3 regions of the Lactobacillus sp. B4015 genome follow, and region 2 is predicted to be linked to each of the others. Evidence: predicted binding sites of a transcription regulator. Region 2 holds the regulator's gene; each other region holds the start of a gene.
What was found. The regulator Rex, encoded in region 2, represses fermentation and respiration genes when NADH is low (regulators of the CRP and FNR family bind a similar motif). The targets are predictions, from matches to a motif close to TTGTGAANTANTTCACAA.
Positions count from the first base shown of each region.

Region 1 (10,426 bases), on a different contig from region 2:
TCCATACCCAAGTTGTTAATTAGCGCCGTCTGAAAATTAAGTTGAACATTAAGTGAGCTATTGGGATCCAGCAAAAAAATATTTTGATTTCTTAAATCGGCAACCGTAATCTTGGCTTTTTTAGCGAGTGAAGAATCCTCAGGACAGGCCACCACGACTCTACCTGAAATTAGGGGTTCAAACCTGACATCATCAACAACATCAACGTCTTCACGCGCAATAGCACACAAATCCACGTGATGATTCAATAATTCACCAATTGAGTTATTAAGTACAAAAACAAATTGCACGTTTAGATTACTGCCGGACTTACGCAATTTACGCAAGAAAATGGGTAAAATTTTTTGTTCTAATGGCGTATCACAGACACCAATCCGCAAAAGCGTCTCCGGGTTATTCTTTTGGCTCTGTAAATAAGCCACCGTGTAATCCATATCATCAACAACATTTCGGGCCACGCGGTAAAAATATTTACCGGCATTAGTCAATGAAATGCGGTGATGAGCCCGGTTAATCAGGGTAACGCCGATTGTATTTTCTAAATCCTTAATATTTTTAGAAACAGCCGATTGGGAAAAATTCAACCGCTCAGCAGCAATTGTAAAACTGGAGTTGTCAACTGCTTTAATGAAGCAACGTAATTGGGTAAAGTTCATTTTCTTATCCTATTCATTTATCCTCTGTTTTTTAACTTATCTACCCAAATTATACTACTGATACATATATAAATAGTATTTTTTTCAAAAAACAATTGGACACAAAAAAGGAATCTAGCTTGCACTAATTCCTTTCTTGTTATTTATTGTTCAATCTTATTTAAGGCATCGTTAACCGCAGCTTTTAGTCCGCGACAGGTGCTCGATGCACCCGAGACGGCATCGACATCAACATTGTTTTCCTTAACCATTTCTGCTGGCATGGTTTTAATTGCCTTTAGACCATAATCTTCTGATTCGGCCTGTTTGAGAACCTCAATATTTTGTAAATTCTTTTGCTTATCGGCAGTGACCCGAACAACAATTTCGCCACCCATGCCGCCATTTGATCTACCAATATATTGATTCTTGCCAGTTGGATAGTCTTCATGCTCAAGATCTGAATTCAGGTGGATGTCGTGTGCTGATGCGCCACTAGCAGCATCAACCGTCACATCATCTTTGGCTTTGGCCGCATTTTCACCGGCAATTTTACCCCAAATCAAACATTCGGCTAAGTTGTTACCACCTTGATACTGGTTAGCACAAATACCGCCAAATTCACCGGCAGAATATAGGTGAGGAATGGCCTTGCCCTTAGTATCGAGAACTTCGGCTTCCTTATTTCTTCTCGCACCACCTTGCGTGTTTAGCATTGTCTGTTCCATGCGCACGGCATAAAGCGGACCTGCAGTAAATGCCCGCAAAGTCTTTGGGTCCCGGCGAAATTCAGGATCATTGCCTTCTTGGCATGCCTGGTTAAAGCGAGCAAGTGTATCTTCCAAAGTGGCTTTTGCAACACCAATCTTTTCTGCTAGCTCGCCAATCGTAGCGGCCTCAATAACATTATCTGTATAAGGCTGATAGTTGCCAATAATTGGATCTTGGTCTAATTCAGCTTTTTTAGCTTTATCAAAAATCAAATAAGGGTGTTCTTGGTTAAGCGGCACTTTCCACTGACCATGGTTCTTAATGTGACCGTGACGATTTTCTTCCGCTTCGTTAAAGTATCTGGTACCGTCATCACCCACAACAAACGAACTGCCATGAGCAACTACTTCATTTTGCTTACCCAGCATTAGGCGGCCACGCTCACCTTTTGGTACGGCAAATGCCATCCCATGCAGCAAACCTAAAGATTCGTAGTTGTATAAATGCCAGAAATCAGCGCCAACTTGCTGAGCCATCTTGATGCCATCACCTTTATTGTACAGGGTGCCAAGAGGGGCTAGTTTTTTAGCGCCAATAAAGTCTTCAATCATTCTTTGGTTATTTTCAAAGCCGCCAGTACACATAACCACACCGGTCTTGGCTTGCACTTTAAGCAGCTGATGCTTGCGCTCAATCAAGACACCTTCAATCTTGCGACTGACTGGGTCCTGAATTAATTCCTTAGCCGGGGTCTCATACATCACATCAATTTGATCTTGGCGCTTAACGACCTCTTCTTTTAAAATTTTCCAAAGTGCAGCGTCAAACCATGACTCGCGTACGGTAGTAAAATCATATGAAGTCGAACCTGGAAATTCTGGGAATTCCTCAAACGCATAGCGGGCTTCAGGGGCATAACTTTTAGCGCTGCAAGGTTTTACGCCTAAATATTTAGTAACATAATTAGGAATATCCACCATTCCTGCAACATAGGTATCGATCATCTCTTCATCAAGTGACATCGGTGCCGTCAAATTCTGATAATATTTTTTTAATTCATTAAAATCATTACCCGTACCAATTAACTGGGCCGAATAACGAGTATTGCCACCTTCATGACCTTCAGGTGCAACATCGACAAGCAGTACTTTTGCACCATTATCAGCGGCAAAGCGCGCAGCTGTTGCTCCAGCACCGCCAAAACCTAGTACAACAACATCATAATTGGCATCCCACTTGATGTCTTTTTGATAAATCATGATTGATTCCTTCTTTACTATGTAATCACTTTCATTAAATTAATAAGTTAATTTTATCACAAATATCTTTTTAGCAACCTTACTATTTAAAAATCGTCCGTTTTTTAAGCGAACGATTTTACTCAATTAAATATTAAAACTAGGAGATCATTACTTGTTAGAAGTTGGCCTTTTTAACAAGTCTATTTTTGCCAATAAGATAGAATAATTTGCCATGTCTCTTAACAGCTGCTCCGTAAGTTCGACAATCTTGGTGCCGCTTTATGAGTTTGATTTTTTTACCAGCTTGATTAAATACATAAGCATTATGACGTAATTTACGCACAATGCCATCAATATTAGTAGCCCTCACATATTCATTATTAGCCAGCACATAATACTTACGGTTATTAATAAGCTTCGTTCCATAGGTATTAATTACTGTACCTTGTCCCAGCCATCCAGCTATTCTTTCTTCTTTTTCATTATAAATATATGAATTATGCATAACCGCCTTGCTAACAGGAAGTTTGATTTTGGCATCATTTGAGTCACCGCTATTGTCTTTGCCAGTGCTTGTGCTTGGAGCCGCAATGATCACTGTTCCGCCGCCTTGACCCCCAGCAGTGCTATTGGCACTGGCATCTTTGGCGTAAACATAAACTACGTCTTGCTTTTGATTCGTAAAAGTACCTGAGGCATTAGCCGGTGTAGTCTTGAGCTGGTAACCATTAATGACCAACGGATAACTCTGATACTGCGTTCCGATAATGCCACCCAAAATGACATCTGTGGCAACTGGCTTGCCCTTCTCATCTTGATAGTGGACCGTTACGTTAGCAACTGACAGCGGGTTTCTAGTATAGACGTAAATAAGAGTTTGTTCTTTATTAGTAAATTGACCCGTGGGATTTTCTGGTGCAGTTTTTAAACTATAACCTTCAATTGGAATTGCGGTACTGCTATAGGAATCATTAATATAACCCGTTAAGATAATATCGGAGTGAATTGAGTGACCAGCTTCATCTTGATAGCGCACAATCACATTGCCTGCTTTGACCGGATCTTTAGTATAAATATAAATCACTGTTTGCTCATGATCGGTAAATATCCCGGTAGCATTTTCTGGCGTTGTTTTAAGCGTATAACCATCAATTTTAGCCACTACACTAGTATATGTTGTGCCACCTTCACCTGTTAGGACTACGTCTTGGGCAATTTGTTTTCCGTAAACATCCTGATATTTAACGGTAACCGGTTTAGCGGTAGAGAGATAACTATAGTCAACATTGATATCATCGCCATTATAAGTTCCCTCACTATTTTCTGGTATATTTGTTTCATCTAATTGATAATAAGGAATGTCTTTGGCCTTAGTGCTGTAATTTGTCCCTACACGACCGTATATTGTGTCTGCTGGTGAAATTTCTTTGCCTGCTTGGTTATGATAGGTAATTTTTAAAGTGGCAAAACGGACATAAGTATCTGCATCCTTAGTACCATCATAATTATCCTGTAAATCTTGCGATGACCAACTCTTATTTCCTTGTGGCAGATCTATTGTCCCATTTTCGCCGACATTGCGCCAAGTACCTGGCAATTCAATATTCGCAGTTACAAGATAATTTTTGGAACCTAGCTTTAGCGTAACTAAGTTACTTAAGCCAGCCAGCATATTTGCCCGATATCTGCCTTGAGCGTTCATAACCTTACTCATATCAAAATTGCTGATGTCCAAATCTGTTAAACTATAGCAGCTAACAAATACCCCAGAAAAGTCTTGAACGTTTGAAGTATTAAAATTATTCACATTAATTATTTTCAATTTTTGACAATAACCAAACATATTAGCCATTGTCGTCACTTGAGCAGTATTAAAATGGCTTACGTCAAGTTGGATTAAACTGTTATCTTGTGAAAACATCATCGACATATTCCTAACTTGGGCGGTATTAAAATGGCTTACGTCAAGTTTGGTTAAACTGTTATCTTGTGAAAACATCATCGACATATTCCTAACTTGGGCGGTATCAAAATGACTCAAATCTAAACTGGTTAAAGATAAACAGGAGTCAAACATTGAAGACATCGTGGTTACTCGAGCAGTATTAAAATGACTTAAGTCTAAACTAGTTAAAGCTCGACAATTTTTAAACATTGAAGACATATCACTTACATTAGAAGTATCTATATTGCCAAAAGTAATATTAGTTAGCGACTTACAATTTTCAAACAGCGAAGCCATTGATTTCAGCTGAGAAGTATCTAAATTGCTTAAATCGATACTAGTTGCATTAGTAAAGAAGTTAAATAGGTTCGTAGTATCACCGCTTACCTTCAAGGGAGCGGCTATTTTGATTGTTTTAGTGTTGCTAGAAATAAGGCTAGAAAGATATTCATTTGGATCATAAACAAGTTTGGCTTCTCCACCAAGAATGGTGGCCGTTTTACTATTGTCATCATATTGCCAGGAAAGACCATGCCATTTAAAACTAGAAGCAAATGGTTGCGCACTATCTTTTGGCTTAATCTCGCTATCGTCAGTACTTAAAGACTGTTTAGCTTCATTAGCGGTAGTACTTTTGTCCTTTACGGCAGTATTTTCGGCCGCAGTCACCGGGACCAGCTTAGCATTTTTCTGTTTTTTCACTTTATCTTTAGACTGCTTTTGCACTATTACTTTAGGTGAATTTACAGCAGCGTCTACTTTTTCCGGAATAGCAGCAAATAAGCAGAACAAAGCTAGACTTAATAAAATTATTCCTAAGGATGGCGCCTTTTTCCAATCTACAACTTTATCTTTATTATTCATTTTCGGGCTTCCTATATACACGAATAACATTTTATAAATAGTAATATATTAACTTCAATTTCATTTTAGCATGTGTGAAATTTATTTGATTAAATATGCACTAATCATCTTGGTTATCAACTATTTTTATTGTAATCAATTGATTTTATCCACAAAAAATGCACTGCTTGAATCAATAAAACCAAGCAATGCATTAAAAAGTAGCTATTCTAGTTATGAATAATCGTGTTTTTTTATTCGCCGTAAACGTCTTTAGCCAAATCAAAAGCTGACCAGGCCTTAGGCCAACCACAATAAAAGGCCAAGTGGGTAATTAATTCAACCATTTCTTCTTTGGTTACCCCATTAGTTTTTGCCATTGACATATGTGCCTTTAATTGGGGATACAAACCCTGAGCCATTAAGGCAGCACACGTAATCAAACTCCGGTCACGGGCCGAAATTTGCTCCTCGCGTGACCAAACTTCGCCAAATAATACGTCATCATTTAATTCCGCAAATTTAGGAGCAAATTTACCTAAATTGTCACGACCTGCTGTTTGTTTTTTCATTTTTTAATCCTCCAATTGTTCATAATCTTCATCTGTCACTGGTTCAAGCCATTCTGGTGTTCCAGCAGTTATTGCCAAGTGTGCAAACCAACTATTCTTGGTTGCACCATGCCAATGCTTAACACCATCATGAACAACTACAACATCTCCTGGATGCAATTTGCGGGCCGGCTGGCCTTCTTCTTGATACCAGCCTTCACCAGCCGTAGCTAACAAAATTTGAAAACCGTTATTGTGCTTGTGCCAGTTATTGCGACACCCTGGTTCAAAGCTGACATTAGCTACACCAACATTAAGGTCTGGATCATTCACCAAATTTTGCAAATAGCTTTGACCAATGAAGTATTTTTGAAAGGCTTCATTCTTGTCGCCCAGTGCAAAAAGACCATTTTTAACTTCTTGCTCATGATTATCCATTTTGATTCTTCTCCTTTATTTTTGCTAAATATGCCGCAAAGGTTTCACTTGCGGCAATCTGATGGCTTTGCTTGCCCTCGTACCAAGCAATTTTATGCTTTAATACCTTTAAATTATTTTGTAGTTCATTAACCTGCTGTTCGGCGTTTCGCTGGACCTTCTTTAATAGAGCTAAACGCTCCGGAATTGTTTGATCTCCCTGAGCGCGCAGCGCAATGTATTGTTTTAATTCGCTAATTGTCATGCCCGTACCTTTGAGGTGCAACAAAAAGAGCAGCCAATCCCGATCAGCCTCGGTATAAAAGCGTTGCCCCTGGCGGTCACGCTGCGGTACCAGCAGCCCCTCACTTTCATAATACCGGAGGGTGGCGGAAGAAAGACCTACCATTTTACTAAATTCACCGATGTGGTACTTTTTTTCATTAGTCATTAATTCATCCATCTTTGGTTAACCATTTATTAATTACTTCAATACTAAATTTATTCAGGTCGAAGACATCTACATAGAAAATACTAACGCCAAGCAGATATTGCTGTTTGCCAGCTACACTGAAATAGCGGCCTTTCTCATAACTGCTATTGGCAGTGCACGCAATTAAAACAAAATAGCCATGCAAGCGAGTTAAAAATGATTATTTTTCAATCATTTTTTAGCTCTTAATAATTACAATAAGCCTTAAAGTGCACTTTAAGTCAAGCGTTTTCTTAGCAAATTGTAACTTGCACAAAAGAGAAAACATTTGTAAAATGACCGGTGGTCATTATTGAAAAAGGAGAATATGATGCATGTCTTAACGCCAGCGGAAAAACTAGCAAAAAAGCAGCTAATTGCGGCATCTGCAAGCAAGCTGTTCCAAAAACATAATTTTAATGCCATTTCAATGGCACAAATTGCCCGTAAATCTGGTGTTGCCAAGGGCACACTGTTTAACTACTTCAAGACAAAAGAAAATATCTTCATGTACCTGCTTCTTTCAGGCTACCAAGACTATTTACAAGAAGTTCTCAAGCGCTGGCAAGAAAAGCCCGGATTAACTACATGGAACGAGTTAACCACTTTTTTAACAACTGAAAATCACTTGTTGATTCACCAAAAAGCAGATTTATTGCGGCTAAACGCTCTTCGGGGACCAATTTTAGAAGCAGCTGCTGATCGTGAGCAGACCCTGCTTGGCCGCCAAAAATTGTATCAAATTAACCGCGACCTAGGACGTGCAATTGCATTCCGAATACCCGAATTATCCGTCAAAGATGCTAGTCACCTTTTTGTCATTCAAAGTGCCATCATTAGTGGCTTGATGAACATGATGAACCTCGACGAATTTAATCACGATCAATTACCGGTCGACTTCAAAGTTTTTCAAATTGATCTGGAAACAGAAGCAAATCAGTTATTAAAGTTTTATTTACAGGGATTGCAACAAGAACTGGAGGATTAACTTAAATGAAAACTGCAAATATTAGAAACTTTGCGATTATTGCCCATATTGACCACGGTAAATCTACTTTGGCTGATCGCATTATGGAACAAACAGAAACGGTTAGTGAACGTGAACTTAGTGCGCAGCTTTTGGATAGCATGGAAGTTGAACAGGCACATGGAGTAACCGTTAAATCACGCTCTGTCCGCAATTTTTACCATGGCGATGATGGTCAAGAATATGAATACAACCTAATTGATACGCCAGGACACGTTGATTTTTCCTACGAAGTTTCAAAGAGCTTGGCGGCTACCGATGGTGCAATTTTACTAGTAGATGCAACCCAAGGAGTGCAGGCACAGACGATTGCCAACCTTCGACTGGCTGTTAAACACAAACTCACAATTATTCCCGTCATTAATAAGATCGATAGTGCTTCAGCCGATGTTGCAGCTACCGAAGCACAATTGCGGGCACTTCGACCAGAATTTGAAGATACCGAGATCCTAAAAATTTCTGCTAAAACCGGACAAAATGTTCACCAAGTTCTTGAGGCTATTTATCAGCGAATTCCCGCACCAGCTGAAGGTAATGACCAAGCGCTAAAAGCTTTAGTTTTTGATTCCCAATACGATCCTTACCAAGGTATTATTGCAGAAATTAGGCTGATTGCGGGTCAGTTGCAAGCGGGACAAAAATTATTGCTGATGAATGAAAATAGCACATTCACTGCCCAGACTGTCGGAATCTATCGTCCTAACATGCAAGCAGTTAAAACCCTAAAAACTGGTGAAGTAGGCTATTTGGTTACTGGACTCAAGGACATCAATGCCATTCAGGTGGGCGAAACCATCACAGACTTTGAGCACCCCACCCAAGAGGCCTTACCTAACTTTCAGCCACCACAGTCAATGGTTTATGCGGGACTTTATCCTAAAGAGGGAACAAGTTATGAAGCACTAAAGCAAGCTATTAGCAAATTAGCTCTTAACGATGCAGCTTTTCATTACACGCCAGAGCAGTCAGAAGCCCTAGATGCGGGATTTCGTTGTGGCTTTTTAGGAATTTTCCATTTACAGATCATCCAAGAACGGTTGCATGATGAATATAACGTTGAGGTCTTGACCACCGCTCCCAACGCTACTTACCACGTTTATCTCAAAGAGCCAGATACCAGAAAAGAGTATTTAACCATTACTAATCCGGCCAAGTTTCCAGACTTTGCGAAAATTGATTACGTCACTGAGTCCTACGTTAAAGCCGTAATAACTACTCCTAATGACTATTTAGGTGCGGTTATGAAGTTATGTGAACAGCATTTTGGTGAAATGGTGGATTTAGATAATCAACAAGAACTAGTCACACTTACCTATAAGTTGCCTGTTTCCGAAATCGCCTATAACTTTTTCAACAGCCTTAAGTCAATTACGCATGGTTATGCCACCTTGGATACTGAATTTCTTGACTTTGAACTAGTTGACGTAGTCAAAATTCAGATTCAAATCAATTACGCTCCGGTAGATGCACTGGATATCTTAGTCCCACGACAAAATGCTGCCCAAATAGCACATAAACTAGTGGAAAAATTAAAGTATACCGTTCCGCGAAGACTTTACCCGATGCCTGTGCAAGCAATTGTGGAAAACAAAGCAATTGCCAGAGTTGATGTTCCGCCCTTGCGCAAAAATGCAGCAGTTAACGGTGAAAAGCGCAGCATTTCCAAAAAGCAACAACTTTTGCGCAGACAAAGCTTGAACAAACGACAAGCTGCCCGCAGTGATATTAAACTTCCTCAAAGCGTATTTGATGCAGTGTTAAATTTAGATTCAGAAAATTTAAAAAAGTCAAAATAACTGGCATAGTTTTTACCAAGCTATGCGTCAGCAAAAATAATTATTGTTACTGTTTTGGCATAATATTTGTTCAAAGTCCCGTTTTTAACAGGACTTTTTCCGTCTAAAATAATAAACTGTTTTAAAACAATTTATTTTGCTTGAAAATACTGCAACAAAAAAGCCATTTTAGGATCTCTTCTAAAATGACTTTTTATCTTAGTTATCAAAAAATTTAAGTTTAACTGGTCCAAGTAATCCTGCAGGTCTAAGAGCACTAAATTGGGTTTCTGGATCCTGAATTTTAATAGCAAGATTATTAATTACTTCTACTGTGATTTTATTTTGACCTAATTTTAAAAAGGATGTAACATCGAAGCTTTGATTTTGCTCAATTGTTTTTCCTACTGTTTTGTTATTAATACCTAACTGAGCAATTTCACCCAATTGTCCTAAATTAATCACAATTTTTGAAGATAAGGATTGCAAGTTAATTACTGATGTATAAATAATTTTACCGGCATAATTTTCTAAACCCGGTAATTCATTAATGTCACCCAAATGAAAATTAGTTATCTTTTTATTTTCTATTTCTAGGTCCCAATGATCAATTTCTTTTTCCGCAAGCTTTTTTAAAGGTACTAATGTTTTTGAGTGGATTTTTAAATCAAATAAAATAAAACAAGTATGACTTGATTTTAAGGTTAACGGAAAACGAATCATTTGTTTTCCTAACAAAGTTATTTTTAAAGTCATCGGATCAAATAAATATATATCATGCTTTTGTTTTAAATCAATTTGTACCGTCA
Region 1 covers NZ_JAFNOY010000007.1:78,161-88,586, forward strand. Annotated here, with positions in the region: gene J3U71_RS08265 (LysR family transcriptional regulator) at 1-656, opposite strand, end outside; gene J3U71_RS08270 (FAD-binding protein) at 800-2,605, opposite strand; gene J3U71_RS08275 (MucBP domain-containing protein) at 2,763-5,396, opposite strand; gene J3U71_RS08280 (carboxymuconolactone decarboxylase family protein) at 5,630-5,947, opposite strand; gene J3U71_RS08285 (cupin domain-containing protein) at 5,951-6,364, opposite strand; gene J3U71_RS08290 (MerR family transcriptional regulator) at 6,357-6,794, opposite strand; gene J3U71_RS08295 (TetR/AcrR family transcriptional regulator) at 7,129-7,803, shown strand; gene lepA (translation elongation factor 4) at 7,809-9,638, shown strand; gene J3U71_RS08305 (hypothetical protein) at 9,837-10,426, opposite strand, start outside.
Region 1: a site for Rex is predicted at 2,650-2,667, ahead of J3U71_RS08270 (FAD-binding protein). Genes of this name have one in related genera too.

Region 2 (10,426 bases):
GCAATTGACATTAAGTTTAATCTTGAAGTTCGTTACGGTCAAAAGCCGTTTGCCTGCGTAAAGCTGGTTGAAACTGATGATGAGATTAAGTCTTACCACACAATTGCCGATGAAGATAAAAAGGATAAAGCCGTTTGTGAACTAGCTTGGCGCAAGTTATAATGAGATAATGGTATACTATTACCAAGTTTATTAATGAAAGAAAGTGCTGCAAATGACTACAAAGGAAATGTTTAAGGTCGAATTGCGTGATCTAGTCCTTTTGGGATTTGTTGTTGCCATTAAAATTGTGCTAAGTCGGTTCACGATTGGTACAACAATTGTTCATATTGGTTTGGGCTTTATTGGTAGTGTTTTATTAGGTTATATGTTTGGTCCCGTTTGGGGTGCAGTCGGTGGCGGAATTAGCGATTTAGTTTCATCGGCCTTATTTGCTAACCAGGGGGGCTTTTTTATTGGCTTCACTTTAAGTGCTATGGTTGGCCCGCTTATTTACGGTTTAATTCTGTATAAAAAACCGGTAAAAATCTGGCGGATTATTTTCGCGACATTGCTGGTAACGGTAATAGTTAACTTAGGGATGAATACTTTATGGTTGCATTTTTTGTATGGCATGGACTTTAAAGTGGCTTTGATTCAGCGAGTTCCTAAAGAAGCAATTGCACCTTGGCTGGAAATGATTATTACCTACTTTGTTTTACGGGCTCTTTCTCGTGTTAAAATTAGAAGGTAGTTTTGAGAAAGGGATAAATGATCTGAAATGAAAATTTTAAGTGTATCAACAGCAACTAATCAGTTAAGTGTAGCTTTAAATGAAGATACTACTGTGATGGTTGAAAAAAGTGAACACGATAAGCGAAATCATAGTGAACACCTTGATCCGTTAATTGCTGAAATTTTAACCGAGAATCACCTTAAGCTCAAAGACATTGACCGCTTTGCAGTGGCAATTGGACCAGGCTCTTATACAGGATTACGGATTGGGGTTACAACAATTAAGATGTTTGCCAGCATTTTGGCCAAACAAGCAGTTGGTGTATCAACTATGAAGGCTTTAGCGGTAAATTGTCAAGACACAGATACGTTGATTGTAGCAGGTATTGATGCCCGAAATGACAATTTTTTTGCAGGGGCTTATTTAAGAGAAAATGGTCAATTAGTTAATATTATCGAAGACGGTCACTATCATATTGATAAATTACTAAAAGCCGTTAAGGATTATGCTCTAGCTCATAAACTGGAAAAGGTGGTCTTTGTCGGGACGGGCTTTGAAAAGCAAGAAGAAGCTATCAATAAGTTAGATTTACCGGTTAGTTTTGGTACTGATGAGCAAAATGTAATCCATGCAGGAGTTATCGGCAAATTGGCAATTGATGAGCAGCCTGTTGAGCCAGATCAGTTGCTACCAAGGTATTTGCGGCGTACGCAAGCCGAAGTAGATTGGCATAAGAAAACTGGCAAGCCGTTTGAAGCAGACAGTAACTATGTGGAAGAGGTTTAAGCAATTTTGCCATTTTTCTCGCGTAGGCAATAAATTGGTTCAACCTACATTTAGACCGTTTATGTTTACACTAGATAAACATGTTTTGCAGGTAATGCGTGCTAAAGAAAGTGATATTGCCAACCTTCTTTTTTTAGAGACTAAAACTTACGAAGGTCGTACGCCGTGGGCAGCTGAAATTTTTCAACTTGAATTGCAAAAAAAGGACTCTTTATATTTAGTCGTCTACCATAAGACGGCACTGATTGCGGTCATTGGGATGAGGCTAAATTTGGTTGAAGCACATATAACCAATCTTGCTGTTGATCCCGCCTGGCAGAAAAAGGGTCTAGGTACTTATTTGATGCAATTAATGATTGATTATGCTCGCAAATTAAGATGTCATTCGATTTCTTTAGAAGTTCGGATTGATAACGAAGTGGCTAAAAAGTTGTATCAAGGTCTTGGCTTTACCGTTAATTTTGTTAGACCAAATTATTACCAAGATTTACATAAAGATGGGTTAAACATGGTGCATACTTTGGCACCTGATGATAAAGAAAGTGATTAGTTTTGGACAGTAAAAAAGATATCCGTATTTTAGCTTATGAAAGTTCATGTGATGAAACTTCGACTTCAGTGGTTAAAAATGGCCGTGAAGTGGAAAGTTTAATTGTGGCTACTCAGATTAAGAGTCACCAACGTTTCGGCGGGGTGGTTCCCGAAGTTGCGAGTCGCCATCACATTGAAGTAATCAGCCAGATTACGAAAGAAGCGTTGCAAAAAGCAAATGCAACTTGGAATGATATTGATGCGATTGCTGTCACTTATGGTCCAGGACTAGTTGGTGCGCTACTTATTGGTGTTAGCGCAGCAAAAGCGGCCTCAATGGCAACGGGCATTCCTTTGATTGGTGTTGATCATATAATGGGGCATATTATGGCGGCACAGTTAACTGCTGAGATTGAATACCCAGCGCTTGCACTGCAAGTTTCTGGTGGTCATACTGAAATCGTCTTATTGAAAGATCCGACTCATTTTGAAATTGTTGGTGATACCCGTGATGATGCTGCCGGTGAGGCTTATGATAAAATTGGCCGTGTTTTAGGCGTGAATTATCCAGCTGGTAAAACGATTGATGAATGGGCTCACCAGGGTAATGACACTTTTCATTTTCCCCGTGCAATGATGGAAGATGATGATTATGATTTTTCTTTTTCCGGTTTAAAGAGTGCCTTTATCAACACTTGTCACCATGCTGACCAAATTCACCAAGAATTAAATAAATTTGATTTAGCCGCAAGTTTTCAGGCTGCCGTTGTTGATGTTTTGGCACATAAAACCATCCGAGCAATTAAACAGTATCAGCCACGTACCTTTATAATGGGTGGCGGTGTTGCAGCGAATCGAGGATTGCGGGAGCGGATGGAGGAAGAAATTGCTAATTTACCTCATAACATCAAGCCGAAAGTAATCTTGCCGGACTTAAAGCTCTGCGGTGATAATGCGGCGATGATCGGTGCTGCAGCTTACAACTTATACCAAGATCATCAATTTGCAGACTTGACTTTAAATGCTGATCCGTCATTAGAATTGCCGTATGCTGACAGTATGTTAAATTAAAAGGGCTGACCATAAATGGTCAACCCTTTTTAGTTTAAAATTCTTGATAAAAAGCAACTAGCTGCCCTTGATCGCACGATCTAAAACCACATTTTTCATAGAAAAAGCGTGTTTCTGGTTCGTCAATAGTCAAGAGTACTTTTTGCCGAACTGCTTGAAACTTAGTAAGAACCAACTTGACTAAGTGTGTGCCAATACCTTGTTTTTGGTATGATGGCTGAACAAGCAAATCTTGGATGTAGATAATTGAGACACCATCACCAACAACGCGAATTAGTCCGACAAGTTTGTTTTCATTAATTGCTGCAATGGTTAGTAGCGAGTTGTTAATCGCTGCCTCTAGCTCAGTTGGGTTTTTGGTGTATGCGGTCCAACCAACGCTGTTATACAAATTAATTAATTGCTTTTGGTTAATATTTTGTGTTGTAATGTACTTCATTTTTATCCTCCTCAATTTATTTAAAATTTGGGAGTATAACGTAATTTTTCCATTGAGACACCTTCTTTGAATTGAGTTAATGCAATTATAAATGAAATAAGTTAAATAGCAATAAGTGCTGAACTGTTTTTAAAATAAAATTGAATAAAACTAGGTATATTGCTAGTTAAACACAGAAGATGGGGCAAGCTATGCTAGTTTACGTTAATTTAGATTATCATGGTTAAATTTTAATAGGCGGTGATGCAGCAGAATGCATTTCTGGTCGTGCCGTTTGGCTGTTAACATAAGAAAAAATCCTAATTCTTTCTTGCGAATTGAATTAGGATTTTTTTATTAATTGAATTCATCTAAATCTGTTAATGCTGTTTCCCAGTCATTATTGGCTTGCTCCAAATCAGTTTGAACATTGGTTAATTCTTCTTGTAAGGGACCAAGTTTATCAAAATTTGTCGCAATTTCTGGGTTAGCCATTTCCGTTTGAATTTGCTCTTGCTTTTGTTCAAGCTGATCAATCTTGGTTTCGATCTCTTCAACTTGACGCTCAAGCTTACGTTTTTGGGAGTCTCTTTGCTTTTGTTCTTGATATGACAACTTATTAGTTTTTGGCTCTGCACTGCCAGTTTCATTCTCATTCGTAGAAACTTCAGCCGTAGCATCAGCAGCAAACTTATTTTTCTCGTCTAAATAATAAGTGTAGTCACCCTCATAGACTTTGGCATGCTTTTCTTTGATTTCGACAATTTTATTGGAAAGCTGATTGATAAAATACCGATCGTGTGAGACAAAGAGCAGTGTGCCGTCAAAATGCTGTAACGCTTGTTCCAAAACTTCCTTTGCTTCTAGGTCTAAGTGGTTCGTGGGCTCGTCCATTAGTAAAAAGTTGTTGTGCTCAAGCGACAAGACCGTCAAAGTTAACCGGGCTTTTTGGCCACCGGAAAGCTGCCCAACAGTTTTATCAATATCTTTGGCGGTAAAGAGAAAACTTGCCAGAATTGATCTAACATCCCGTTCAGGCATTGTTTTGTGACGGTCCCAAACGGTATCAATCACTGTTTTGCTAGGATCGAGCAGTTGGAGTTCTTGATCATAGTAGCCGATATCAAGCGAAGCACCATACTTAATTGAGCCACCTTTAGGCTGTAAGTCCTTCATAATCGTTTTTAATAAAGTTGATTTACCAATGCCATTGGCACCAATAATAGCAACACGATCACCTTTGTTAACTTGCAGTGAAATGTCTTGAACCATTGTCTTAGTCGGGTAGCCAATCGTTAGATCCCGTAAGATTAATACTTCTTTACCTGAGGGTCTTTCACTTTTGAACTTAATCCGTACCTTATTTTTGTGCTTAGGTGGCGTGATTCGTTCCATTTTCTCAAGTTGCTTGCGCCTGCTTTGCGCTCTTTTAGTCGTTTTTGCCCGAACTAAATTCTTTTGAATAAATTCCTCGTCTTTTTTAATTTTTTCTTGCTGCCGTTCGTAAGCTTCTTCTTGTTGCTGATCACGTTGCTTTCGCTGGGCAACATAATCGGAATAGTTTCCTTTAAAAGCTGTTAGTTTGCCAAATTGTAATTCAAAAATTTGGTTAGCAAGATGATCTAAAAAGTACTGGTCGTGAGAGACAACTAAAATTGCTCCGGAATATGTTTTAAGAAAACCTTCTAGCCAGTCAAGTGTGTCTAAATCTAAATAGTTGGTCGGCTCATCGAGTAAAAGTAGCGGTGGCTTGCGTAAAAGCAGTTTGACAAAGGCAAGCCGAGTTTTTTCACCACCAGAAAGATCAACAATAATTTTAGTCCAAGTCTTTTCGGGGAAGTTAAAACCATTCAAAATACTTTTAATATCCGCCTGATAGGTATATCCACCTTGTTGTTCAAAATCAAATTGCAACTGGTCATATTGTTTTAAAAGTTGCTTATCTTCCGGATGTTCGGCAATTGCTTGTTGCAAGTCGCGGATTTTTTGTCCTTTTGCAATTAATGGCGCAAAAACGGTCAGCATTTCATCCCAAATGCTCTTACTTTCATCTAAGCCATTTTCCTGCGCGATATAACCCACATCGATCCCTTTATTAATGGTAAATTCGCCGTGGGTAGCTTCTTCTTCACCCGTCATAATTTTTAGGAGTGTGGTTTTACCAACTCCATTTGGTCCTACAAGGCCAATTCTTGCATTTGAATCAATCGAGAAATTAACGTGATTGAATAGCGTATTGGCACCAAATTGTTTTTCTAAATCGTGTCCTTGTGCAATTATCATATTTTTCACCTAAAGTCTATTTTAGCATATGTGGCAAGACTGCTGGCAATTGCATGAGAAATAAGCCTTTTTTAAGTAAAATTATTTTTTCATCAGTAGTAAATTGATTACGAGTATTTGCTCAGTTATTTACAAATAATTTTTTAATTACCATGTAAAGCGGGTTAATTAACAGTAAAATCGTGTTTTGTGATTGTGTTAGATTGTGAAAAAACATTTGCAAATATCAGTAAGTTATAGGTAAAATAATATTAATTGATGAGTGAATTCACAAAAAAGCTCACTAGTGATATTAAGTTGGAGGCTTTTTAAAATGGAAAAAATAAAAATACCTACAGCGACAGCGAAGAGACTGCCGCTTTACTATCGTTACCTAATTATCCTGAATGAAGCTGGTAAAGAAAAAGTTTCATCTACTGAATTATCAGAAGCAGTTCAGGTTGATAGTGCATCAATCCGTCGTGATTTTTCATATTTTGGTGCTTTGGGTAAGCGTGGGTATGGCTATGATGTCAAAAGTCTCCTATCCTTTTTTAAAAAGATTTTAAATCAAGATACTTTAACTAATGTTGCATTAGTTGGTGTAGGTAATTTGGGACACGCCTTGCTGAACTATAACTTCAAACGAAGCAATAACATCCGAATTTCCTGTGCTTTTGATATTAATCCTAAAATTACGGGCAAAATTTTGAGTGGCGTTCCTGTTTATGAAATGAGTGAATTGCAAAAGCAGCTGAGTGACCAACAGATCACCATCGCTATTTTGACAGTGCCGTCAGATTCTGCACAAAAAACAGCGGATGACATGGTCGAAGCTGGCATTAAGGGCATTATGAACTTTACGCCAATTCGGTTATCAGCTCCAACCGGGGTTAGAATTCAAAATGTTGACTTGGCGACTGAATTACAAACCCTCATTTATTTCCTTGATTCGGATAAAGATAAGAATAGATAAATATATAAAGCCGCCGCTGCAATGGCTAAAGAAAATTAGCACTTTAAGTAAAAAAGTGCTAATTTTTTCTTGCTTTTTTTATTAAAAGGGGGTATTATCATATTTGTAAGTTAGCACTTGGTTAATAAGAGTGCTAACAAATAACAAAAATGATTTTAAATTAAAATTAGGAGGGACAAACGTGTTACAACCAATTGGTGATCGCGTGATCGTAAAAGTTAAAGAAGAAGAAGAAAAGACTGTAGGCGGAATCGTCCTTGCTTCAAATGCTAAAGAAAAGCCAACAGAAGGTGAAGTTGTTGCTGTCGGTGAAGGCAGTTATGCAGAAAACGGCAACAAGATCCCAATGTCAGTTGAAAAGGGCGACGTTGTTCTATATGACAAGTATTCTGGCACTAACGTTGAATACGAAGGTGAAAAATTCTTAGTCCTTCATGAAAAAGATATTTTGGCAGTGGTTAAGTAATTAAGGAGCGAAAATTATGGCAAAAGATATTAAATTCTCAGAAAAAGCAAGACGTTCCCTATTAAAGGGTGTTGATAAGTTAGCTGATACTGTTAAGGCAACAATCGGTCCTAAAGGTAGAAACGTTGTCTTAGAGCAATCTTACGGCAATCCTGAAATTACTAACGATGGTGTTACCATTGCTAAGTCAATTGAATTAAAAGACCACTACGAAAACATGGGTGCTAAGCTAGTTGCCGAAGCTGCACAAAAGACTAACGACATTGCTGGTGACGGTACCACTACTGCAGTTGTGTTAACTCAAGCAATCATCCGTGAAGGAATGAAGAACGTAACTGCTGGTGCTAACCCTGTAGGTGTTCGTCGCGGAATTGAAAAAGCTACCAAGGCTGTTGTTGATGAATTACATAAAGTAAGTCACACTGTTTCTTCAAAAGATCAAATTGCGCAAGTTGCTTCAGTTTCATCTGCTTCAAAAGAAGTTGGTGACTTAATCGCTGATGCAATGGAAAAAGTTGGTAACGATGGTGTTATCACAATTGAAGACTCACGTGGTATTGAAACTGAATTATCAGTAGTTGAAGGTATGCAATTCGATCGTGGTTACTTATCACAATACATGGTAACTGACAACGACAAGATGGAAGCAGATTTGGACAACCCATATGTTTTAATTACTGACAAGAAGATTTCTAACATTCAAGACATCTTGCCATTATTGCAAGAGATTGTTCAACAAGGTAAATCATTATTGATTATCGCTGACGATGTTTCTGGTGAAGCACTTCCTACTTTAGTATTGAACAAGATTCGTGGTACTTTCAACGTTGTTGCTGTTAAGGCCCCAGGCTTTGGTGACCGTCGTAAAGAACAATTACAAGATATTGCCGCTCTTACTGGTGGTACAGTTATTACCGAAGATCTTGGTCTTGAATTAAAGGACACAACGATTGATCAATTAGGTAAAGCACGTCGCATCACTGTTACTAAGGACTCAACGACTATTGTTGATGGTGCTGGTTCAGACGAAGCAATTAAAGAACGTGAAGACTCAATCAGAAGTCAAATCGAAGAAACAACTTCAGACTTTGACAAGAAGAAGTTGCAAGAACGTCTTGCTAAATTAACTGGTGGTGTAGCTGTTATTCATGTTGGTGCTGCTACTGAAACTGAGTTAAAAGAACGTCGCTACCGGATTGAAGATGCTTTGAACTCAACTCGTGCCGCTGTTGACGAAGGCTACGTAGCTGGTGGTGGTACTGCATTAGTTGACGTTATCAAGAACGTTGAAGACCTTAAAGGCGACAATGCTGATGAGCAAACTGGTATCAACATCGTTTTACGTGCATTGACTGCTCCAGTACGTCAAATTGCTGAAAACGCTGGTGAAGATGGTTCAGTTATCTTGAACAAATTACAAAGTCAAGACCCTGAAGTTGGTTACAACGCTGCTAATGGCGAATGGGAGAACATGGTTGAATCTGGTATTATTGACCCAACTAAGGTTACCCGTACTGCACTTCAAAACGCTGCTTCAATTGCTGCATTATTATTAACAACTGAAGCTGTTGTTGCTGATATTCCAGAAGACAAACCAGTAGCTGATCCTAATGCTGCCGCTGGTGCCGGTGCTCCAGGAATGATGTAATTTTAAAAAGATTAAATAAAAATCGCTCGGTTGAGCGATTTTTTTGTCCATTTGTTAATTTTACCTACTTAAATAAATATAATAACAATGCTGTTTAAAGTACCTTTACAATAAAAAGACAAAGAATTAATATTAAGTAAACTTTAATGCGATTTGTTTATTTATTGTAGGAGAAGATTAATGCTAAGCAAAAGAATATTAGTAAAAAAATCTCAAAAATGGCCTTTGTGTGGCACAGTAAGTACTTTGATGGCTGTTTGCCTTTTAGGCTTAAGTGGCCAGGTAAAAGCAGATAGTAATATTACAGCTTTACCTAAAAGTCAAAATGAAAGCCAAAATGCGCTGACCGAATCAAAGTATGAGGATCCACAGCCTCAACCAGCAGGCCATGAAGTGATTATTCCCACTAATACGAATCTAGCGCATGACACTAGCTATGCAAAACAGTGTGTTTTCAACAGTCAAAATTATCCCGATACTGCTAAATTTTATTGGATAGTGAAACCACAAACTCTTATTAATGGTCAAGCAAAGGGAATTGTTGGCATTTGGATATCAAATGAAAATATATTACGTCTGAATGTGGTAGTAAAGATTGCTGGTCAAAAGCAAGCCAAATTAATGCATAACGCTTATTTATATGATCATAATGGCAAAAGAAAAAATGATTTAATTTTGCGTGCAGGTTCAACTTTGAATCTCATGGGTAGTAAAAAAATTAAACAGCGAAAATTTTGCTTACTTGATGATGATAATTACGTTGCTCAAAATAATGTCTTCGGCGTCAACCGTAAATTGCGGCATAATGCTCGCACATATAATCAACTGGGCGAACTAATTAATAAGAAAAGCATTAAAAAGGGTACTGTTGTTAAAACTTATGGTAATTCGGTTAAAATTCGAGGTTTAAAACTATATCCAATTGCTACTGATCGCTATTTGTTAGCTGCTAATTTTAAGGCCAACAAAGCAAAGCATGTTGCATCCCAAAAGCAGGTATCTAATAAGCAGGAAAAACGGCTCATGCACAGTAGCTACTTATATAATGAACATGGTCGACGCGTTAATGGCTTAATTTTAGCTACCGGTTCGCGTGTTAAAATTAGCAAATACCATCATTTGGCGGCTGGCCGTTTCTTCTATGCTATTGGCAATGGCTATTATGTACCCGTTCGCAACGTCACTGGTTTAAAAATGGAAAGGGTAAAAGTAGACCATCCTGTTACAGTTTATAATCGTTATGGCCGCAAAATAGGGACTATTCCGGTTAATAAGAAGATCCAAACTTACGGTGATCCCTTTAAATTAAAAGGACAACACTATTACATTGTTGGTAAAGGAAAATTAATTCGTTCACGCGAAATAACTGGGCTTGATTAAAAAATAATCGTTAAACTTTATATAAACATGAGCAATTCCACTTGGGAATTGCTCTTTATTTTGCAATATATTGGTATATGCAATCAGCTTTCTTTATAAGCAGAATTTATTAAACTGATTTGACAAGAAATTATAATAATATTAGTATGTTTAATTATTATTATTAATTTCTC
Region 2 covers NZ_JAFNOY010000001.1:15,066-25,491, reverse strand. Annotated here, with positions in the region: gene J3U71_RS00120 (acyl-[acyl-carrier-protein] thioesterase) at 1-162, shown strand, start outside; gene J3U71_RS00115 (folate family ECF transporter S component) at 215-733, shown strand; gene tsaB (tRNA (adenosine(37)-N6)-threonylcarbamoyltransferase complex dimerization subunit type 1 TsaB) at 761-1,501, shown strand; gene rimI (ribosomal protein S18-alanine N-acetyltransferase) at 1,536-2,051, shown strand; gene tsaD (tRNA (adenosine(37)-N6)-threonylcarbamoyltransferase complex transferase subunit TsaD) at 2,054-3,103, shown strand; gene J3U71_RS00095 (GNAT family N-acetyltransferase) at 3,138-3,542, opposite strand; gene J3U71_RS00090 (ABC-F family ATP-binding cassette domain-containing protein) at 3,879-5,804, opposite strand; gene J3U71_RS00085 (redox-sensing transcriptional repressor Rex) at 6,118-6,759, shown strand; gene groES (co-chaperone GroES) at 6,941-7,225, shown strand; gene groL (chaperonin GroEL) at 7,242-8,873, shown strand; gene J3U71_RS00070 (SLAP domain-containing protein) at 9,054-10,253, shown strand.

Region 3 (10,426 bases), on a different contig from region 2:
TCACGCGCATCCCTCGCTTATGTGCCTGCTCAACTAGCTCGGCAAAAAGCTGTTTGTCACCAAAAGCAGGATCAATTTCTAAATAGTCAATTGTGTCGTATTTATGATTGGAACTTGCCTTAAAAATGGGGCAAAGATATAGTCCTGTAACGCCCAATTCTTGCAAATAATCTAAATGGTCGATGATTCCCTGCAAATCGCCGCCATAATAATCTTCTCTTCCGGGATGATCACTAGGCTGCCATTTTTTCGTTCCCTGCGGGTCGTTATTAGTATCCCCGTTAGCAAAACGTTCCGGGAAAATTTGGTACCAAACCGTCTGCTTTACCCATTGAGGTACCGTTGTCATGTCAATTGTGTGCAAATAGGGTAATTTAAAATAGCTGCTGTCAGCGTTCAGATTTTGCGAGTTAAAGCTGCTAATCCCGCGATCGCCGACGATAACATGGCTGTCGTCTTTACCAATCACTTCAAACGTATACTTAAGGCGCCGGTAAGGGGCCTTTAAAGTTATACCCCAGTGATCACTCACTTGTCCGTGACCCAGTAATTTTAAGTCCGCTTTTTTATCTGTCTTAGTATCCAGATAATTATCGGTATAATGAGCAACTACCTTGGCAACATCATTTTTTGCGCTATGAAACCGAATCCGAACGTGGTGCGGACTTATAACAAAGCAATCTTCACTTTCTGTTCGGTGCTTTAAGGCTGCTAATTGCATCTTTTATTCTCCTTTATTTACTTAAAACAACACCAGAATATGGCATCAGCACTAACTCGCCATCAGCCAAATAATATTTCCCTGCAGTTAATTCTTCATGGTGATAAGCACGCGGAATTCTTATTCTTGTTTTTTGACTACTTAATGAAACAGCAACAAGTGCACTACTATTGCCCAGATCACGCTGATAGACATAACTGTCTTGACCCGTTTCCCGTAAATAAAAGCGGCCAGCCTGAAACAATTTTCTTTTCTTCAGCGCAATCAATTGACGGTAAAAATTGAAGATACTGTCCGGGTCTGCTACTTCAGAACAAGCATCAACCTTAACCATTTTTTGACCATCAAGCCACGGCTTAGTGGATGAAAAGCCAGCATGCGGTTCATTAGTCCACGGCATTACTCCCCGAGCAGGCAATTTATGCGTTGCACTGACCATTTTTAATGCTTCTTGCTCACTTATTCCCATGCTCTTTGCTTGGGCAATAAATTGGGTAACCGTTTCGTCGGCAAACTCCTTGTCTGAAGTAAAAAGCAAATTTGGTAAACCCAGTTCTTCGCCATAATAAATAATCGGAATACCGCGCTGCAAATACATCAACATTGCTAGGCTTTGGATCTGAATTCTGGTATGCGCCAAACGAGTTGCCATTCTTGGCATATCATGGTTATTCCAGTAAAGAGTCGGTAACGAAATCTCTGCCAGGGTTTGCTGCCAGATAGCTTGCGTCTGCTTGAAGATTTGCCAGTCAAGCTCTTTTGGCTGATACTGCGCTGGTAAACGCGGATTAATTTTGCTCTCATCATCCGTGAAATAGCGAAAAGTAATCACACTATCTAGCAAACTATTTTTCTTACTTGTATAATCGGCTGCTAAGTTCACGTTTGCACTTGCTGCTTCGCCCAAGAGCAAGGCGTCAGGAAAGTCACGCTTTATTTGCTGACAAAATGGTTGCAGCCACTCTTGCACTTGGGGCAAGTTAGCAAAAAACGGTTCCGCAATAACTGGTTCAGCATCATTTGGTGCCGGAAAATTTTGACGCAAGTCAGCCTTGGCGATATGAATAAATGCATCTAGCCGAAGACCGTCAATTCCTTTAGCCAGCCAATATTCAGCAACTTGGATCATTTCCTGTCTGAGTGCCGGATTTGCCCAGTTTAAATCGGGCATGTGTTTATCAAACAAGTGAAAATATGACTGACCGCTATTTTTCGGGTCACTCTCCCAAACACTACCGCCAAAGAAGCTGCCCCAATTATTTGGCCGCTTGTTGTTACTGCCCGCGAAAAGATAATAATTGCGGTACTTGCTTTTTGGATTATTAATCGCCTTTTGAAACCAAGGATGTTGATCGGAAGTGTGATTAAGTACCAAATCGAGGATAATTTTAATTTTTTCTTGATGCAGCTGCTTAATTAACTGCTCAAAATCTGCCATTGTTCCCATTGCAGGATCAATCGCAAAGTAATCTGCCACATCATAGCCATTATCAACTTGGGGTGAAACAAAGATTGGATTGAGCCACACCGCGTTAATCCCCAGCTTTTTCAAATAAGGAATACGCTGTCTAATCCCATTCAGATCGCCAATCCCATCACCATTACTATCTTGAAAAGATTTGGGATAAATTTGATAAATTATTGCGTTATCATACCAATGCGTCATTTGCTTAATCCTCCAGCTGTAGTTTAGCGAAGAACTGCAGTTAGTTACAAGACAGTAGTGAATGTTACCGGTATCAAAAAATGGTTTTTGGGTGGACAATTAAATATCTGCGTATATTTTTTGGGCAAAGTATTGCATTTGAATGTTAAAAAGCTCACAATAACTTTGAAACTATTAAAAAATTATAAGAGGAGGAAATTTTGATGCAAATTAAAGCAGCTGTCGTTAAAAAAATGGGTAGCCAATTTGAAATTGAAGATGATATTGATTTACACGAAGTTGGACCAACCGATTTGCAAATCCATATGGTTGCTACCGGTATTTGTCACTCAGATGAAGCCTTGCGCAAGGGCGATTCCAGTGTTGGCTATCCCGTAATTTTAGGCCATGAAGGCGCTGGAATTGTTGAAAAGGTCGGCAATCAAGTTAAAAACTTCAAAGTTGGCGATCACGTAATTTTGTCGTTTTATGCGGACGGAATTTGTGATAATTGTCTCAAAGGCATTCCTACTCAATGTCGCCACTACAGTGACTATAACTTATCAGGCGTCCGGGCTGATGGTGAAGATCATTTTCAAAAAAATGGTAAACGAATTTGTGACATGTTTAACCAATCATCCTTTACCACTACTACCGTAGTTGATCAGCGCAATGCAGTTAAAGTTGATAACAGCGTTGACTTACGTAAAGCCGGTCCTCTTGGCTGTGGTTATGTTACAGGTTCTGGAACCGTCTTTAATACTTTGCAACCTAAACCTGGCGATACGATTGCCGTCTTTGGTACGGGCGCTGTTGGCCTTGCTGCCATGATGGCCGGCTCAATTAGTGGCTGCACTAAGGTAATTGCAGTTGATGTTGTTCCTGAACGGTTAGAATTAGCTAAAAAATTAGGGGCAACAGCAGCAATTAACAGCAAGACAGATGACCCAGTTGCTAAAATAAAAGAGCTTACTAATGGCTATGGTGTTGACTGGACCGTTGATACTACAGGGATTAGCGGTGTAATCAAGAATGCAGTTGATGCCTTAGCACAAGGCGGTACCTGCGCGGCAATTGCAGTGACTGCTCAAAATCTAACTGTTTCTACCTGGAATGATCTATGTGTCGATGATAAAAAAGTTGTCGGCGTCAACATGGGGGACGCAATTCCACAAGTTGACATTCCGCGGCTGCTTGAATTTTATCAATTAGGTAAATTCCCATTTGACGAAACCGAAAAGTTCTACAAGTTTGAAGACATTAATCAAGCAAACGCCGATTCAATTTCTGGTAAGACGATTAAGCCTGTATTAATTATCGATCCAGATTACCAACCAGAATAGCTAATCTGTCATATGACAATACTAAAAAACGTTGAGAAAAAACTCTCAACGTTTTTTGGTTTAGTCTGAAAAATCGCTTTTTCCTCAAATCGAAATTCATGCATAAACCAAACAAGGTGCGGATCAGATCGATTTTTCAAACTATAAATTCAAACTAAATATTATCGTACGTAATCCCAATAAGAGCAAGAAAACTAGTACATTCTGTTTAACTACTGACAAGCGATATGTCATAACAAACACTAATACTAACCAGACTATTATCATTACCAACAATATTAATAGTGAACTAATAAGATTACTTATATCAAAAGCAGTTAAGTGGACTATGACAAATAAAAGTAAATACGAGTATTCTTTAGGAGCTAAGCCCCTTATTAAAGCCTGTAGCTTGGGTTTACGCACAAGAATAAAAGATTCGATTGAATTTCTTTCCATTCGGGGCAGGATAATCGTGACATAATCAAAAACAAAATTATTAGCGCTTATTAATGCCAGTTTCATTGGACTTCTAATCCAACCAAAACTTGCCTGCACCAATTGAGGTAACTTTAAATATACCGTATTCCAATTTTGTCTAGCCAGCAAAACGATTAACGCGGAAATAACGGCATAAATAGTGAAAGAATATTTTTTATTCATTAAGCAAAATTCCATTTTGTAGTGTTAAGTCCTGATCATAGTTAATCTCGTCAATTTGATCATGACTAGCAATGATTACTGTTTTATTTTCCTGTTTCAGTCGATTTAGGAGGGTCAAAAATTGCCCAATACTTTCTTGGTCAATACCGCGTGTGGGCTCATCAAGTAATATTATGTTTTGCTCCTCCATTACTGCTTGAATAATACCTACCTTTTGACGCATACCTACCGAATATTTCGCGATAGCCTGGGAATCATCTGGATCAAGCTCAAATTGTTGTAATAAACTTCTTACCCGCTTTTCATTAAAACGATGATTGAGGTTAGCTAGAAAATGCAAGTTTGTCATGGCAGATTCATATTCCAAAAAACTAGGATTTTCAATTAGTGCCCCTATGACATCACCATGATCTAGCTCTACTTTTCCACTATCCGCTTCTAACAAGCCAGTAACAATTTTAAAAATCGTCGATTTACCTGAACCATTAATTCCCGAGATATGAATTAGTTGGCCCGGTTTAGCAATCATAGATACGTTTTTTAAAACCGATTTACGACCAAATGATTTTTTAATTCCTGTAATTTTTAACATTTTGATCCTTCCTTAAAAGCCGCCTTGTATATGGTGTATAATGCGATAAACCTCATCATACATAGGACTATAATTTATTAAAAGTTTCTTCTCAATATAGTAGTGATATACCAAATCTAGGATAATCACTAAAATCAAGAATAAATATGGATAGCGTGAATTATAAGCTCCCACCAATAGCCAGAACAAAAATAATAGGACAGCTATATGCAAAACTATCAGTGCTGTACCCAATAACGGATTGCCATACTTAAATAATGGATGATCTGAAAAGAAATACGGTACAAACAAGGCTACTAAAAATAGTGTGCAATATATTGTACCTAATCCCAGCAGCTTTAATATCATTAAATTTGTCTTTTGTCTGACGCCGACGAGTAATCTAATCCGGTGAAAGGTTAACACATGGTTATAAAATAAAATTAAAATTACTGGTTGTAGATATAACGAAACAAAACTTAAATTAAGGTATTCGTTTGGAAGTTCCATCGTCTTAGCGGGATTTCTTAATAAAAGATTTATCGCGCCAGCTAAGCCAATTAACATGATTACAAGGCCAATTAGCATTAATCGACTATTTACTCGTTTTAATTGTTTCATCGGTTAGCCTAACTTTCTTTTTCTTTTATACCAAGTAGTAACTAACGTAATTGTCACTAATAAATACAAAATCACAGTAACGAAGAAAATTAAGTAGCTATTTAAGATAGGTATCCGGCTACCCAAGGCAAACTGGCCAGGAGCCAGTATTGTAAAAGGAAAGGAAATATTGGCAATTGTATACCAAACAGGGTTTTGGAGATTACCCAATAATGCAAACAAGATCAAAGCAATTGCTATAATAGGCCCCATTATATAAAAAAGTGCATTCTTTTTTACAAAAAGCCCAACGCTAAAAATTAGTACTGCGAAAATACCCCAGCCGATAGCAGCAAAAATAATATAGAAAATGACATCAATTAGTTCATTAGAAGAAAAATATCCAGGTCGCGCATCCCGATAAATCTGTGCAGGCTGCATTTGAAAGACTAATGGATAATAGAACCAATTAATTAATCCTAAACGGTAAATATTAGTAAAGACTGAAATTAATGTTGCGACTAAAAAACTATTGGTAAGCCCCTTTTTCAAAAAAGCAGAATAATCAATTCGTTGCTGCACATCAGCGAACATACCATTATTTTTCAAATAAATGTAAAGGCCTGCTCCTAGAGTTGGCAACAATGCCATCATAACTATTTCGACAATAACATTTTCATCCCAACCATTGGGTTGCAGCGAAAAGAAAAGCTGTACTGAAGCATCAGATACTTTACCATTTTTAGGAAGGACGCCTAAATTATCATTGATACCTGCGAATACTTGCCAAGTAATTAAAAGCAAATAAAGCAAGATACTTATAATAATTATTCTTTTTGTTTTCTTTAGCATTATCAATCACCTTTACATTTTGTGTATTTAATTCCTATATTTTTTAACATTTTGATCCTTCCTTAAAAGCCACCGTATATATGGTGTATAGCACGATAAAGCTCATCATACATTGGACTATAATTTATTAAAAGTTTCTTCTCAATATAGTAATGATATACCAAATCTAGGATAATCACTAGAGCCAAGAATAAATATGGGTAGCGTGAATTATAAGCCCCCACCAATAGCCAAAACAAAAATAATAGGACAGCTATATGGAGTACTATCAGTGCTATACCCAATAACGGATTGCCATACTTAAATAATGGATGATCTGAAAAGAAATACGGTACAAACAAGGCTACTAAAAATAGTATGCAATAAACGGTAGCCAAACTTAACAAGCGAATAATCATAAGATTAGTCTTTTGCCGCACACCAACAAGTAAATTAATTCGGTGAAAAGTGAGCACTTGACTATAGAACAGCGCCAAAATAGCTGGTTGCAAATATAAAGAAATTAAGTGTGCGTTAAGAAAAGCATTAGGCAACTCCATAGTATTGGGATCATTTCTTAGTAACAGTTCAAAACTTCCTGCTAGTCCGAGTAGAATCATTATGAGCCCAATTAATATGATACGACGGTGTATTCGTTTATATTGCAAAGTCAACCCTGCTTTCTTTTATACCATATTTTGATTAAGCTCGCAGCAATTACTAAATAGATAATGGCCGCAATGAAAAAAGCTACAAGAGAATTTATTGGTGGTAGTTGCCCAGCAAAAGTATATTGTCCCGGCGCAGTTAAGGTATAAAAAAACCAGGAAAATGCGAAGGTGCGCCAGATTAGGCTATTCATATTTCCTAAAACGGCTAATAGTACCAAAGCTAGTCCCAAAACTGGTCCAAGAATCAGATAAAGCGCATTCTTACGAACAAAAAGTCCCACACTAAAAACTAGCACTGCAAAGACTCCCCAACCAATAGCCGCTAAAATAATGTATAAAATTAAATCAAATAATTCATTAGGCGAAAAATACCCTGGTCTATATCCCTGAGCTAATTTTCTAGGGATAGTTTTAAAGACGAAAGGATAGTAAAACCAATTAATTAATCCTATTTGATACAGATTAGTTATTAGAGAAACGCTCATAGCGCCGAAAAAAGTGGTAACAACACCTTTTTTCAAAAAGGATTTATAACCAATTCTTTGTTGAACAGCACTAAACATATTATTGTTTTTTAAGTAAATGAAAAGACCCGAGCCTAAAACTGGAGCTAATGCCATCATAATAACAGCTGCAATAATATTTTCATCAGCTCCTTTAGGCTGTAATGAAAAAAAGAGGTTTATAGAAACATCAGATACTCTGCTACCTGATGGAAGAATTCCTTGGTAGTCTTCAATACCAGCAAAAGCTCCCCAAGTAATCAGTGATAAATAAAATATCATAATAACAGCAGAAAAGATTTTGGTTCGTTTTAACATTATTATACCTTTTACTATATATGGTTTTAATTTAGTATTCATTAAAGCAATATATTCCAATAAAATTAAAAAAGGGGGGGATAACCCCCTTTCTAGATTCAGTTATCTCTAAGATAATATTACGTAATTACTTTGTATCAGCACTAAAGTGGAGTTTAGGTGCAGCTTCACCATTAAATGGAGCATAATTATCATTTGTTTTTTAAAATCGGACTTAGTATCTATGCTCCAAGTGCAACCGCCATATACTTTCACATTGTCAATGTTAGTAGTTGCTTCTGTATCATTATCTATTCCTGTAGCAGCGGTTACTACCCCAAAAATATTTTTAATCCATGCCACTTGATAATCTTAGTTTACAACAGGAAAAATTGATTTTTTCCTACTTTTCCCAAATTTGAGAATCAAATTCTATATTTTTATAGAGTTTTGTTAATATCATTATATTGTTTTCTAAATGATATTTGAGGTCTTTCATTTCCAGATAATCTAACACATTGTAAAGGGCTTTTAATTCTGCTGTCTCATCTTCCTCAATAAATTTGATTGCAGAATCTAAAAAACTAATTTCAATTTTTTCTAGTGAGTCATAATCAGAAAAAATCAGTGATTTTACCTCAAATAAGATTTTTTTGGCATAGATAATATTTTTTCTTATTAATGCATTTGTCGTTTCAAGCAGTGCTTGTAATACTATATGGCGAAAACTGCTCTGTTCAAGATTTTCTTGTTTTGCATAGTCAAGTAAATCATAAGCAAACATATAAGCTTCTTTTCCCTTTAAAAGCATTACGATATTTTTAAAGAAGAAAATATTTTTATAGTTCCAATAATCATTTTCAGCAATGATATTAGAAAAATACAATCTGAGTCTTACTTGTACACGCTTTGGACAAATGCTTTTATTTGTGTGTTTTTTATAGAGGTCACATGCAACTGCCGCCTCAAAGAAAGCTTTTTCATTTAACGGATCTAATTTACAAGATTTCAAAGCATCAAGCGCATATTTCTCCAAAAGGGAAGTTTGACCACGAACAAAAGCACTCTGAATCGCTTTAATATTTACTCCTAAATAAGAAGCCTTACTATTTTCTATAAATTCAACCGGATATATGTTATTTTGATCAAGTAGTTTTAGAACATTTCCCCAAGATAGATTATCGTAGCCTAATTCCCAGCGGGCTAGGCTTGATTTTGAAATTACTCCAGTAGAAGCTTTAACCAAGCTTAAGCGTTTAAGCTTTCTGATGCGTCTGAACTTCTTTCCATAAGTTTCATCTCTCATCAATATACCTCACTGTTAGTTCATATTTAACGAATTGCTTTATAAGATATATATTAGCGTATATACAAACGCATTGCCACCATTTATAATAATTCTGTAATTTTTCAATAATTTTATACTAAATAAAAAAGGACTATTTCTTAAAGAATAGTCCTTGACCAAAATTTAGAAAACTACTCGAACTTGGTTATTCAGAGCAATAAATATAATTATTAGTACTTTTAGTTAGCATTAGTCAGTTCAGGCATCAATTGATCTACCGTAGCCAATAATAGTGGCTCGCCTAATTTAACAAAGTCTTTTTCTTTCTTTTCAGAAACAATATCATCAAAATCTTTTTCATTAGTAACAATAACCGAGGCGACAGTATCATAACCTGCTTCTTGAATTTCCCTAATATTAAACGTTTCAAGCAGGTCTCCCTTTCTGACTCTTTGACCTTCTTTGACCCTCAATTTAAAATATTTTCCTTTAAGATTTACTGTATCCAAGCCAAGATGAATTAGTAGTTCGACACCATTTTCAGATTTTAATCCAATTGCATGTTTTGTAGGGAAAACTGAAATGACGTTACCATTAAACGGAGCACGTACTTCATTATTTGTTGGCTTTATGGCAATCCCTTTGCCAATCGTACCCTTTGAAAAAACAGGATCATTAACATTTTTAAGCTCAATTACAGTTCCTTGTAGAGGAGAAGCAATTGCCTGATCCTTCACGCTAATGTCTGAAACATGATTTTTATTGTTTTTAGCATCAACTTTATCACCCCATAAAAAAGTAATGATAAATGCTATTACAAAAGCAACTGCTAAAGACAAGCAAAACCCAATAAAGCTGAAATTTATTCCTGCTTTTGGATCAATGAACATTGGTATACCAAAAATTCCTCCTGATGCAAATCCACCAAACATCTTTGCACTTGAAAATGCAGCTACGGCTCCGCCAAAGGCAGACCCAATTGAACCAAAGATAAAGGACTTTTTATGTGGAAGAGTTACACCATAAATAATTGGTTCGGTAATACCTAAAAAGCCCGAAATAACTGCTGACCATCCTACTTCTTTAAATTTCAAATCTTTTGCTTTGAGTACCATTGCTAGAGCTGCTCCTGTTTGACCAAAAACTGTGCAGTATAGCATGGCATTGATAGGATCAAATCCTTTAGTTGCGATATTGTTTAAAAAGATTGGAATAAATGCCCAGTGTAGTCCAAGAAGTACTACAGCCTGCCAGATACCCGCTAAGACAAACCCAGCTAAGATATTCGCACGTGCATAAACCCAAAGAACAATA
Region 3 covers NZ_JAFNOY010000006.1:117,512-127,937, reverse strand. Annotated here, with positions in the region: gene J3U71_RS07585 (glycoside hydrolase family 13 protein) at 1-721, opposite strand, end outside; gene J3U71_RS07580 (alpha-glucosidase) at 735-2,387, opposite strand; gene J3U71_RS07575 (NAD(P)-dependent alcohol dehydrogenase) at 2,591-3,709, shown strand; gene J3U71_RS07570 (hypothetical protein) at 3,851-4,351, opposite strand; gene J3U71_RS07565 (ATP-binding cassette domain-containing protein) at 4,344-4,943, opposite strand; gene J3U71_RS07560 (hypothetical protein) at 4,956-5,543, opposite strand; gene J3U71_RS07555 (hypothetical protein) at 5,547-6,374, opposite strand; gene J3U71_RS07550 (hypothetical protein) at 6,437-6,973, opposite strand; gene J3U71_RS07545 (hypothetical protein) at 7,024-7,887, opposite strand; gene J3U71_RS07540 (helix-turn-helix domain-containing protein) at 8,228-9,130, opposite strand; gene J3U71_RS07535 (beta-glucoside-specific PTS transporter subunit IIABC) at 9,352-10,426, opposite strand, start outside.
Region 3: a site for Rex is predicted at 2,530-2,547, ahead of J3U71_RS07575 (NAD(P)-dependent alcohol dehydrogenase). Genes of this name have one in related genera too.